Regions from separate parts of the Serratia odorifera genome, predicted to be linked through region 2. Evidence: predicted binding sites of a transcription regulator. Region 2 holds the regulator's gene; each other region holds the start of a gene.
What was found. The regulator LexA, encoded in region 2, represses DNA repair genes until DNA is damaged. The targets are predictions, from matches to a motif close to TNCTGTATGTACATACAGNA.
Positions count from the first base shown of each region.

Region 1 (3,280 bases), on a different contig from region 2:
GGTCGGTGTGCAGCACGATGTTGCCGTTGTTGACCTTGTCCATTAACCGGTCAATCAGGATCTTCTCGGAACGGAAACTGTCGCGACGGTGAATCAGATGCACTTCTGCGGCGATGTTGGACAAATACAGCGCTTCTTCCACGGCGGTATTGCCGCCGCCGACCACCGCCACTTTCTGGTTACGATAGAAGAAACCGTCACAGGTGGCGCAGGCGGAAACCCCTTTACCCTTGAATGCCTCTTCGGTTGGCAGACCGAGGTAGCGGGCGGAAGCGCCGGTAGCGATGATCAGCGCGTCGCAGGTGTATTCACCGCTGTCGCCAACCAGGCGGAATGGACGGTTCTGCAACTCCACGCTGTTGATATGATCAAAAATGATTTCGGTCTGGAATTTTTCTGCGTGCTCGCGCATGCGTTCCATCAGCACGGGGCCTGTCAGGCCTTCCGCGTCGCCCGGCCAGTTCTCCACTTCGGTGGTGGTGGTCAGTTGACCGCCCTGTTCCATGCCGGTAATCAACACCGGATTCAGGTTTGCGCGTGCCGCATACACTGCCGCGGTGTAGCCCGCTGGGCCAGAGCCCAAAATCAATAACTTGCTATGTTTAGCCGTGCCCATGAATAACCTCTTTTCCCACAATGGCGGACAATGAAACCGATTGTAGGGAAAATGCGACAGTAAAAAAAGCACCAGCGGATGTTGTTAACGATTTGTTTGATAGCTATTGCCTATTAATTAATAAGTTGCCAGCGAGGGCAGAGCAAAATACAGCAATTTAATTTATATGAGCCACTGCGGAAAGAATAAACGGCAATGAATGAAAATTCACATTTTTGCCGGGTTTATGCCGCTATCTGCCACGCTTTTTCCACCAGCGATTCATAACCAAAAATGGGGCGCTGACTTTTCTTAACGGTACGTTCTTCTGATTTTGCTTCTTTTACTTTGACAATCCGCTGCGCATTTGCGAAAACATCATAGGAAGAAGAAATTATCCCCGCGCACAGGGTTTGACAGACAGGCTGTGCAACGGGAAAAGAGGGTAGTGAAGAAGCACTAACGCAGTCGGTTTCCAGTCGAAATCGGCGGCAAACAACAGGCATCGGGTCTTCGCTTGGAACGAGCCCTTAACACATTGACGTTGGCTAGGGTGTGGCAAGTGCAGGGAAGAAAATAAGAGAGACAATAAGAATGGCAGACAATAAGAAACGCCCGGGTAAAGATCTCGACCGTATCGATCGCAACATCCTGAATGAACTGCAAAAGGATGGCCGCATTTCGAACGTTGAGCTTTCAAAGCGCGTGGGGTTATCCCCAACGCCGTGTTTGGAACGTGTGCGTCGCCTCGAGCGTCAGGGTTTCATTCATGGTTATACCGCATTGCTTAATCCGCATTATCTGGATGCATCGCTGCTGGTTTTTGTAGAAATCACCTTGAACCGTGGCGCGCCAGACGTATTTGAGCAATTCAATTCGGCAGTACAGAAGCTTGAAGAGATTCAGGAGTGTCATCTGGTGTCCGGCGATTTCGACTATCTGTTGAAAACCCGCGTACCGGATATGTCGGCTTACCGTAAACTGCTCGGCGAAACGCTGCTGCGTCTGCCGGGGGTAAATGACACCCGTACCTACGTGGTTATGGAAGAAGTGAAACAGAGTAACCGTCTGGTTATCAAAACACGGTAAGGTGCAGGTGCAAAACCTGATAAAATTCGTTACACTCCTGTTTATTCATACAGTTTCGGCGCCGGGGAAGCTTCTCGGCGCTGTTACGTTATCCGCTAACAGGAACCTGGAGAGCCTTTCTTGAGCCAGGAATACACAGAAGATAAAGAAGTTACCCTAAAGAAACTCAGCAGTGGCCGCCGGTTGCTGGAAGCTGTGTTGATTGTGGTAGCGATTTTTGCCGTTTACCTCATGGCTGCGCTGGTCAGTTTCAATCCATCTGATCCGAGCTGGTCACAGACCGCATGGCATGAGCCGATTCATAATCTGGGCGGTGGCGTAGGGGCCTGGTTGGCCGATACACTGTTCTTCACCTTCGGGGTGCTCGCCTACGCGATACCACCGATCATGGTCATCCTGTGCTGGGTCGCTTATCGCCAGCGCGACAGCGGTGACTATATCGACTATTTTGCGCTGTCACTGCGCCTGATCGGCACATTGGCGCTGGTACTCACCTCGTGTGGGCTGGCGGCGCTTAACGTCGATGACCTCTATTACTTCGCTTCCGGCGGCGTGATCGGCAGTCTGCTGAGCAACGCCATGCTCCCGTGGTTCAATGGCATTGGCGCTACTCTGGCTCTGCTGTGCATATGGGCGGCCGGTCTGACGTTGTTCACCGGCTGGTCCTGGCTGGTGATCGCCGAAAAGATCGGCGGTGCGGTGCTGGGCGTGGCGACCTTTATGACCAACCGTTCGCGCCGTGACGAGAGTTATCATGACGATGACTCTCGTTATATCGATGAGCCGGAATCTGCAGGCCATACAACTGCGCCCACGCTTGCCGCGACTGCCGCCAGCGATAACGACGACGTGCTGTTCTCTGCGCCTTCCGTAACCGAAAGCGCACAGCAGGCGGCCGACCCGCTCGATACTCTGCGTGCCACCGACGATGAGCACACCGGCGTTGACCAGGTGGTGCCTGAGGCTGCGACCACGGCAGCGGCCTCGCCAGCGGTGCCGGCTGCTGCAGCGGTGCCAACGGCTGCGGTGACCGCTGCGCCACAGGCGCCGACGTCGGTCAGCCAGCAGCCAATGAGCGCTCAGCCGGATAACGCGCTGCCGCCGTTGTATTCTTTTGAAATCCCGGAAGAAACGCCAACGCCGAAAACGCCGCATCAGGTTGATCCCTATCAGGATGCCGATGAGCCGCCCCTGGGCGACTGGCAAACTGCGCCGGCCACGCCGCATGAATCATCGCCGTTTGATTTCTCTGCGGCGCAGCGCGCCAGCAGCGAGGTTGAGGTAGGCAACGGCTTTGCCGCCGCAGACGCCGCCTCGCCGGTTGACGGCAAACCACAGGTTGACGCCGCGGCTGCAGCCAGCGTTGCCGCTGCAGCCGCCAATACCTTTATGCCGGCATTCAGCGCCACCAGCGACGCCGGTGCACAGGTAAAACAGGGGATCGGCCCTGAACTGCCTCGGCCAAACCCGGTACGCATCCCGACGCGTCGCGAACTGGCTTCCTACGGCATCAAGCTGCCTTCGCAGCGTATGGCCGAACAGGAACAGCGCAGCCGCGACGAAGCGCCACAGCCTGCCGCCAGCACCAACCCGCAA
Region 1 covers NZ_JBGMUT010000001.1:368,079-371,358, forward strand. Annotated here, with positions in the region: gene trxB (thioredoxin-disulfide reductase) at 1-616, opposite strand, end outside; gene ACCC84_RS01730 (hypothetical protein) at 841-1,101, opposite strand; gene lrp (leucine-responsive transcriptional regulator Lrp) at 1,190-1,684, shown strand; gene ACCC84_RS01740 (DNA translocase FtsK 4TM domain-containing protein) at 1,805-3,280, shown strand, end outside.
Region 1: a site for LexA is predicted at 1,720-1,739, ahead of ACCC84_RS01740 (DNA translocase FtsK 4TM domain-containing protein). Genes of this name have one in related genera too.

Region 2 (3,280 bases):
AAAACCATTAACAAACCAAATTACAGATAAAAAATCGACAAAACAGTAACTAAACGCCGCTCCAGCATCAAGGTGGAATGTAACCAGATATAAACAAAAAGCAAAAAATACAGCAAAGAAACTAATGAATAGCCAAAGTCAGTGGCTACCGGCGTGGGCAAACCAGGTGCCATTCACGCTGTGCCGGTGCCAAACCCAGCCTAATGCCAGGCCACGCAGGCCGAGAAACACCGCCAAGGCCAGCCACAAACCGTGGTTACCCAACCATGGCAGGGTGAACAGCGTCAGGCCATACCCGGCGGCGGCGACCGCCATACTATTACGCATCTCCGCGCCGCGCGTGGCGCCGATAAACATACCATCCAGCAAATAACACCACACGCCCGCCAGCGGCAATAGCACCTGCCACGGCAGATAGAGGTTGGCCAGGGCGCGCAGCTCCGGCAACGACGTCAGCGCAGCAACGATGTGCTGGCCGGCGACGGCATAAATCAGCGCGAAGCCCAGCGCCACCATACATGCCTGCCGACATGCCGCACGCCAGATGCGTCGCAGCTGTCGATCGTCCCTTGCCCCATAAGCATGGCCGGAATGCGCCTCAACGGCATAGGCAAAACCGTCCAGCGCATAGGCGGTAAAGGTCAGCAGGTTCATCAGTACCGCATTTACCGCCACCACCTCGCTGCCGAGACGTGCGCCAAAGATGGTCAACGAGGCAAAGCACAGCTGCAGCAATAGCGATCGCAGCATGATGTCGCGGTTGAGCGCCAGCAGGCGACGCAGATTGCCACGCCAGGCGTGGCGCAGCATTGCCGGTGTAATACCACGCAGGCGCATCACCCGCCAACTGAGCCACACCCCCAGTAGCAGCGTGGCATATTCGGCAATGGCGGTGGCGGTGGCTGCGCCCTGCACGTTCCAGCCCAGCCCCATCACCAACCAGATATCCAGTACGATATTCAGCAGGTTGCCGACGATCAGCAGGATCACCGGCGCGCGCACGTACTGCACGCCCAGCAGCCAGCCCAGTAATACCAGGTTTGCCAAGGCGGCCGGCGCGCTCAGCCAGCGGATTTCCAGGAACAGCCGGGCCTGCGCCAACACCTCGGCGTCGCCACCGACGATGCTCAACGCCAGGTCGATCAACGGATGACGCAGCAGCACAATGGCCAAACCAGCCAGTAGCGCCAGCATCAGCGGTTGCATGAAGGCGCGCGCCAGTGCCAGGGGATTTTGCGCCCCCAGCGCCTGCGCGGCCAGCCCGGTGGTACTCATGCGCAGGAACAGTAACAGCATGAACAGGAAGCTGGTTGCCATCGAACCGATCGCCACGCCCCCCAGATAGTTCGGGCTGTCGAGATGACCAATCACCGCCGTATCCACCAACCCCAGCAGCGGTACGGTGATATTGGAAAAGATCATCGGCAGCGCCAGACGCCACAGGGCTTTGTCGGTATCGCTGGTGAAAGTGGCAAGCAGGCGCATAGTAACATGTTCCCGTAGGTACCCACGCTCTGGCAAGGGGAGCGATTTACCGGCTACGCCTTGAAAGCTCTTGGGTATGGTGATGTTTTGACGATGGCATCGCCCCAGAACGGGCTGAGGCGATTAGGTTCGGGGGACTGCGAGTTAGATCCAATCACCGTTGCGAATGACGCCGACGGCCAGGCCTTCAATGGTGAAGTTCTGCTGACGAAGATCGACCACAATCGGTTGAAACTCACTGTTTTCCGGTAATAACTCTACCACATTACCGTGTTTTTTCAGGCGTTTGACGGTGACTTCGTCTTCAATGCGCGCCACCACCACCTGGCCGTTACGCACGTCCTGGGTTTTATGCACCGCCAGCAAGTCGCCGTCGAGAATGCCGATATCGCGCATCGACATGCCGTTGACCCGCAGCAGGAAGTCTGCGTTTGGCTTGAAGAGCGAAGGATCGACCTTGTAGTGCCCTTCGATATGCTGCTGCGCCAGCAGTGGCTCACCGGCGGCCACCCGGCCAATCAGCGGCAGGCCGTCTTCATCTTCCATCAGCAGACGAATGCCGCGCGAGGCGCCGGAGACGATTTCGATGACGCCTTTGCGCGCCAGGGCCTTGAGGTGTTCTTCAGCGGCATTAGGCGAGCGGAACCCCAGACGCAGCGCGATCTCGGCACGCGTTGGCGGCATGCCCGTCTGCGAAATATGATCGCGAATCAGGTCGTAGACCTCTTGCTGTCTGGTAGTTAATGCTTTCATTCCGCCCCCTGTTTGTTTATACAGTCTTGCTGTGAGTATATACAGGTGAACGTGGATTGGGAACTGGAGAATGAATAAAAATCAGGGATTAGCGAGGTGCTGCGCAACATCGATTGCCTGCCGCTCAAACCAGGTATTGCCACAGTACGCTGACCCAGACAAACAGCGCCAGTGCAATCGCCAGCGACACCGCCGCCGAGCCCATGTCCTTGGCGCGGCCGGAAAGCTCGTGGTGTTCAGTGCCGATGCGATCGACGATCGCCTCAATCGCACTGTTGAGCATTTCGACAATCATCACCAGTACCACCGAACCGATCAATAAAATGCGCGCTATCGCACCCACATCCAGCCAAATCGCCAGTATGATGGCCAGCACGGTCGCCACCAGTTCCTGGCGAAACGCGGCTTCATGCTGCCAGGCGGCGGTCAATCCCTTATAGGAATATCCGAAAGCTTTGATGACGCGAGTCAAACCGGTTGCTTGATTTGCCATGTTGCGGTGTGCCTTTTATAAGTGATAAGTCATAATCTTAACGGCTCTGGTTTTTTTAACACCACAGATCTGCTACCCGGTTTCTGGTATGCTTGCGGCGCATTGCTAACAAGAGGCTTCACGTTGTTATGTCAGGTTGGCGTAAAATTTATTATAAATTATTGAATTTACCACTAAAACTGTTGGTAAGAAGTAAGGTTATCCCTTCAGATCCGGTCACGGAGTTAGGGTTGGATCCCTCACGGCCGATTTTGTATGTTTTACCTTATAATTCCAAGGCGGATTTACTGACGCTGCGCACCCAGTGCCTGGCGCAGGATCTGCCCGATCCGCTCACTCCGTTGGAGATCGACGGCGCCGTACTGCCGAGCTACGTGTTTATCCACGATGGCCCGCGCGTATTCCGCTACTACACGCCGAAAGAAGAGTCGGTAAAACTGTTCCACGATTATCTCGACCTGCACCGCAACAATCCGGATCTCGATATTCAGATGCTGCCGGTTTCGGTGATGTTTGGCCGTTCGCCGGGGCGCGAAAGCCACGGTACGC
Region 2 covers NZ_JBGMUT010000003.1:40,347-43,626, reverse strand. Annotated here, with positions in the region: gene dinF (MATE family efflux transporter DinF) at 139-1,485, opposite strand; gene lexA (transcriptional repressor LexA) at 1,630-2,238, opposite strand; gene ACCC84_RS10630 (diacylglycerol kinase) at 2,363-2,731, opposite strand; gene plsB (glycerol-3-phosphate 1-O-acyltransferase PlsB) at 2,860-3,280, shown strand, end outside.

Region 3 (3,280 bases), on a different contig from region 2:
CTGCCAGCAACTGGCGCAGTCGATCCTGCTACGGCAGAAATATCAGCACAATAATCGCTTCGAACCGGCGTTTCACCGCATTGAAGAGGCCCTCTCGCACCTGACGCTCGTCACGGAGAACCGCGAACTGACTAAAGCACTGTCGCATCTGTTGACCAATTTGCGCGCCATTGATGCCCAATTGGCCAATATCGAATCGGAACAGGCACTCGCCAATGGCCAGGCGGAAGAAAACAGCCTGTCAGACGATCGTCTTACCGGTTGGAGTGACATCCGCCTGCGCATCAGTCGCCACTTGACCCCGCAGTCGGCGCTGTTCCGCCATGCAATCCGCATGTCTGTAGTGCTGTGCGTCGGCTATGCGTTTATCCAGTTGACCGGCATGCAGCACGGCTACTGGATCCTGCTCACCAGCCTGTTTGTCTGCCAGCCCAACTATAATGCTACCCGCCGCCGCCTGGCATTACGCATCGTTGGTACGCTGGCCGGGATTCTGGTCGGCCTGCCGATTCTGTATTTTGTACCGTCGGTTGAAGGGCAACTGATTCTGATCGTGATCAGCGGCGTGCTGTTTTTTGCCTTCCGTACCGTGCAGTACGCCCACGCAACGATGTTTATCACCCTGCTGGTATTGCTGTGCTTTAATCTGCTCGGCGAAGGGTTTGAAGTGGCCGCGCCACGCGTCTACGACACGCTACTGGGCTGTGCCATTGCCTGGGCGGCGGTAACCTTTATCTGGCCAGACTGGCAGTTCCGCCAACTGCCGGCCATCGTCAGCAAAACGCTGAATGCCGATTGCCGTTATCTGGACGCCATTATGGTGCAATACCACCAGGGCAAAGATAACGGCCTGCAGTACCGGATCGCACGGCGAGATGCCCATAACAGCGATGCAGAGCTGGCATCGGTCATCTCCAATATGTCGGCCGATCCCAAAGCAGATAAAACCACCCAGGAAGCCGCCTTCCGGCTGCTGTGCCTCAATCATACCTTATTAAGCTATATCTCCGCGCTGGGCGCTCACCGGGAACGACTCGCCAGTGCCGAAGTACTGCAACTGCTTAATGATGCGGTGTGTTACGTCGACGGTGCGCTACAGCAGGAAGCACAGGATGGCAAACGCATCACGCAGGCGCTGGAGTCGCTGTCCGTGCGTATCACTCAGTTAACACCCGAGCCGGAAAGCAAAGAACAACTGGTATTGCAACAGATTGGCTTGGTGCTTGCCCTGCTGCCGGAACTGACCGCGCTCAATGCGCAGATCGGCGGCAGCCACTGATGGATACGCTTATGTGTAACGCTACGGGCAAAGACTGTCCTGACGCGGCGGTATGATGACAGCGTTAAACCATGTCAGCAGTTCGCTGCGCAGCTCTGTCGGCAAGGCGGCGTGATGGTAGCCGGCCAGCGCGCCGGCCAGTGATAACAGCACCTTCAGCCCCAGGCGGCGTTGTTCTCGCTGCAATCTGAGGAACGTTTCTTTCGCCCCTTGCAGGCGCAGCTCGTAGACGCCGCAGATCCCGCTACGCCAGAGCAGACGCTCCAGCGCGGCGTCGATATTCGGCAAATCCTTCAACCGTTCATGGCTCTGCTTTTTTACCTGAACCTCTTTGCGCGCCTCACGCATCGCCTGCCACGCCAGGGCAAACAGTTCTTGTCGCTGTTGCCATAACGCCTCGTCGACGTAGTAATAACGCATGACGATCGGTGTACCGCGCTTCGAATACACCATATTTGCCATGCCGCGCGCACGGAACACGCTTTCGAGGCTGCTGGTCGCACGCAGATACATTTCGCCTTCGGCGACCACGGCAAACATGATGCCGTCGACCAGCAACCCGTAGCCGCCAAACTGTGAGCGGGTGGTTATTCTCCCCAGGGCGGAAAAACAGGCTTTAGCCTGGACTACTCTGGCGTTCGTTGTTCCTTGCATAAGGTTATCCCTCGGTCATTTGCGGCAAACCATTGCCTGTGTCAATAGAATAAAAGTAACGGGAACAAGTAATTAGAAAAAATACGCATTAAACCCGACGGTGCCAATGAGAAAAGCCTCCAGCTCAAAAAATAATCGCAAATCTGCGAGGTGTTACTAAAAATTGGGTTGATCTTCTGACTGACCGCATGTACTGTATATGCATACAGTAACACTACGGCGGGATACTTTATGCGTACTCAATCACTCTACCAACCCCATTTCAGCCACAGCGCGCGTGCAATGAATCACTCGGCCCCGGTTTCCGGCGCGAACAACGAAAATGGTCTTATCAGTGAACTTGTTTACAACGAGCATCAACCCGCAGTAGCGCAACTGTTACTGCCTTTATTGCAGCAACTGGGCATGCAATCGCGTTGGCTATTATGGCTGACGCCACAGCAGAAATTGAGCAAACGCTGGCTACAGCAGTCGGGCTTGCCGATCGATAAAGTGGTGCAGCTGAGCCAAATCAGCCCGCTAAATACGGTCGAAGCCATGGAAAAAGCGTTGTTGACGGGAAATTACAGCGTGGTTTTAGGTTGGTTACCCGACCTGACGGATGAAGATAGGCTAAAATTACGTCGTGCGGCCGAGTTGGGAAATGCCTACGGCTTTATCATGCGTCCTCAACCCGTCACAAACTCGAACCAAGGACAGTGTTCGACCTTAAAAATTCACTCTTCTTTGTATCATTGAGTGAATTTAGGAGTTTTCTCATTATTTTTCTTCTTCAGCAGCGGAACCTTCTAGAGATCAGTCACAAAACGAGAGCGGCTGCGGTTCCGCACTGCATTTTGCAGCAAGGCATGGCTAAAAAATGACCAGAAAATGTTAGCAAATATGTACAATTCTGCGTTTTTTTTTAGAGCTTTATCACATCACACTTGTAACTTTCGCGCCACGTTGTAGACTTTACATCGCCAAGGTTGCTCTATAACGCCAGAAAAACTGGCAGAGTAACAAACGAGGGCATAAACCTTGGCGAAGGAATTTAACCAAGGGCTTAAAAATTAGCTTTAAAGCTCATTGCCTATTTGGATGATAACGAGGCGCAAAATGAAAAAGACAGCTATCGCATTAGCAGTGGCACTGGCTGGTTTCGCTACCGTAGCGCAAGCCGCCCCAAAAGATAACACCTGGTACACCGGTGCCAAACTGGGCTGGTCCCAGTATCACGACGTAGGTTTCTACGGCAACGGTTATGAGAAAGGCATCGGCAACGGTCCTACTCATGAAAGCCAACTGGGTGCTGGTGCGTTCTTGGGTTACCAAGCGAACCAATACCTGGGCTTCGAGCTGGGCTAT
Region 3 covers NZ_JBGMUT010000001.1:454,825-458,104, reverse strand. Annotated here, with positions in the region: gene yccS (YccS family putative transporter) at 1-1,279, shown strand, start outside; gene ACCC84_RS02070 (TfoX/Sxy family DNA transformation protein) at 1,301-1,933, opposite strand; gene sulA (SOS-induced cell division inhibitor SulA) at 2,165-2,671, shown strand; gene ompA (porin OmpA) at 3,032-3,280, shown strand, end outside.
Region 3: a site for LexA is predicted at 2,125-2,144, ahead of sulA (SOS-induced cell division inhibitor SulA). Genes of this name have one in related genera too.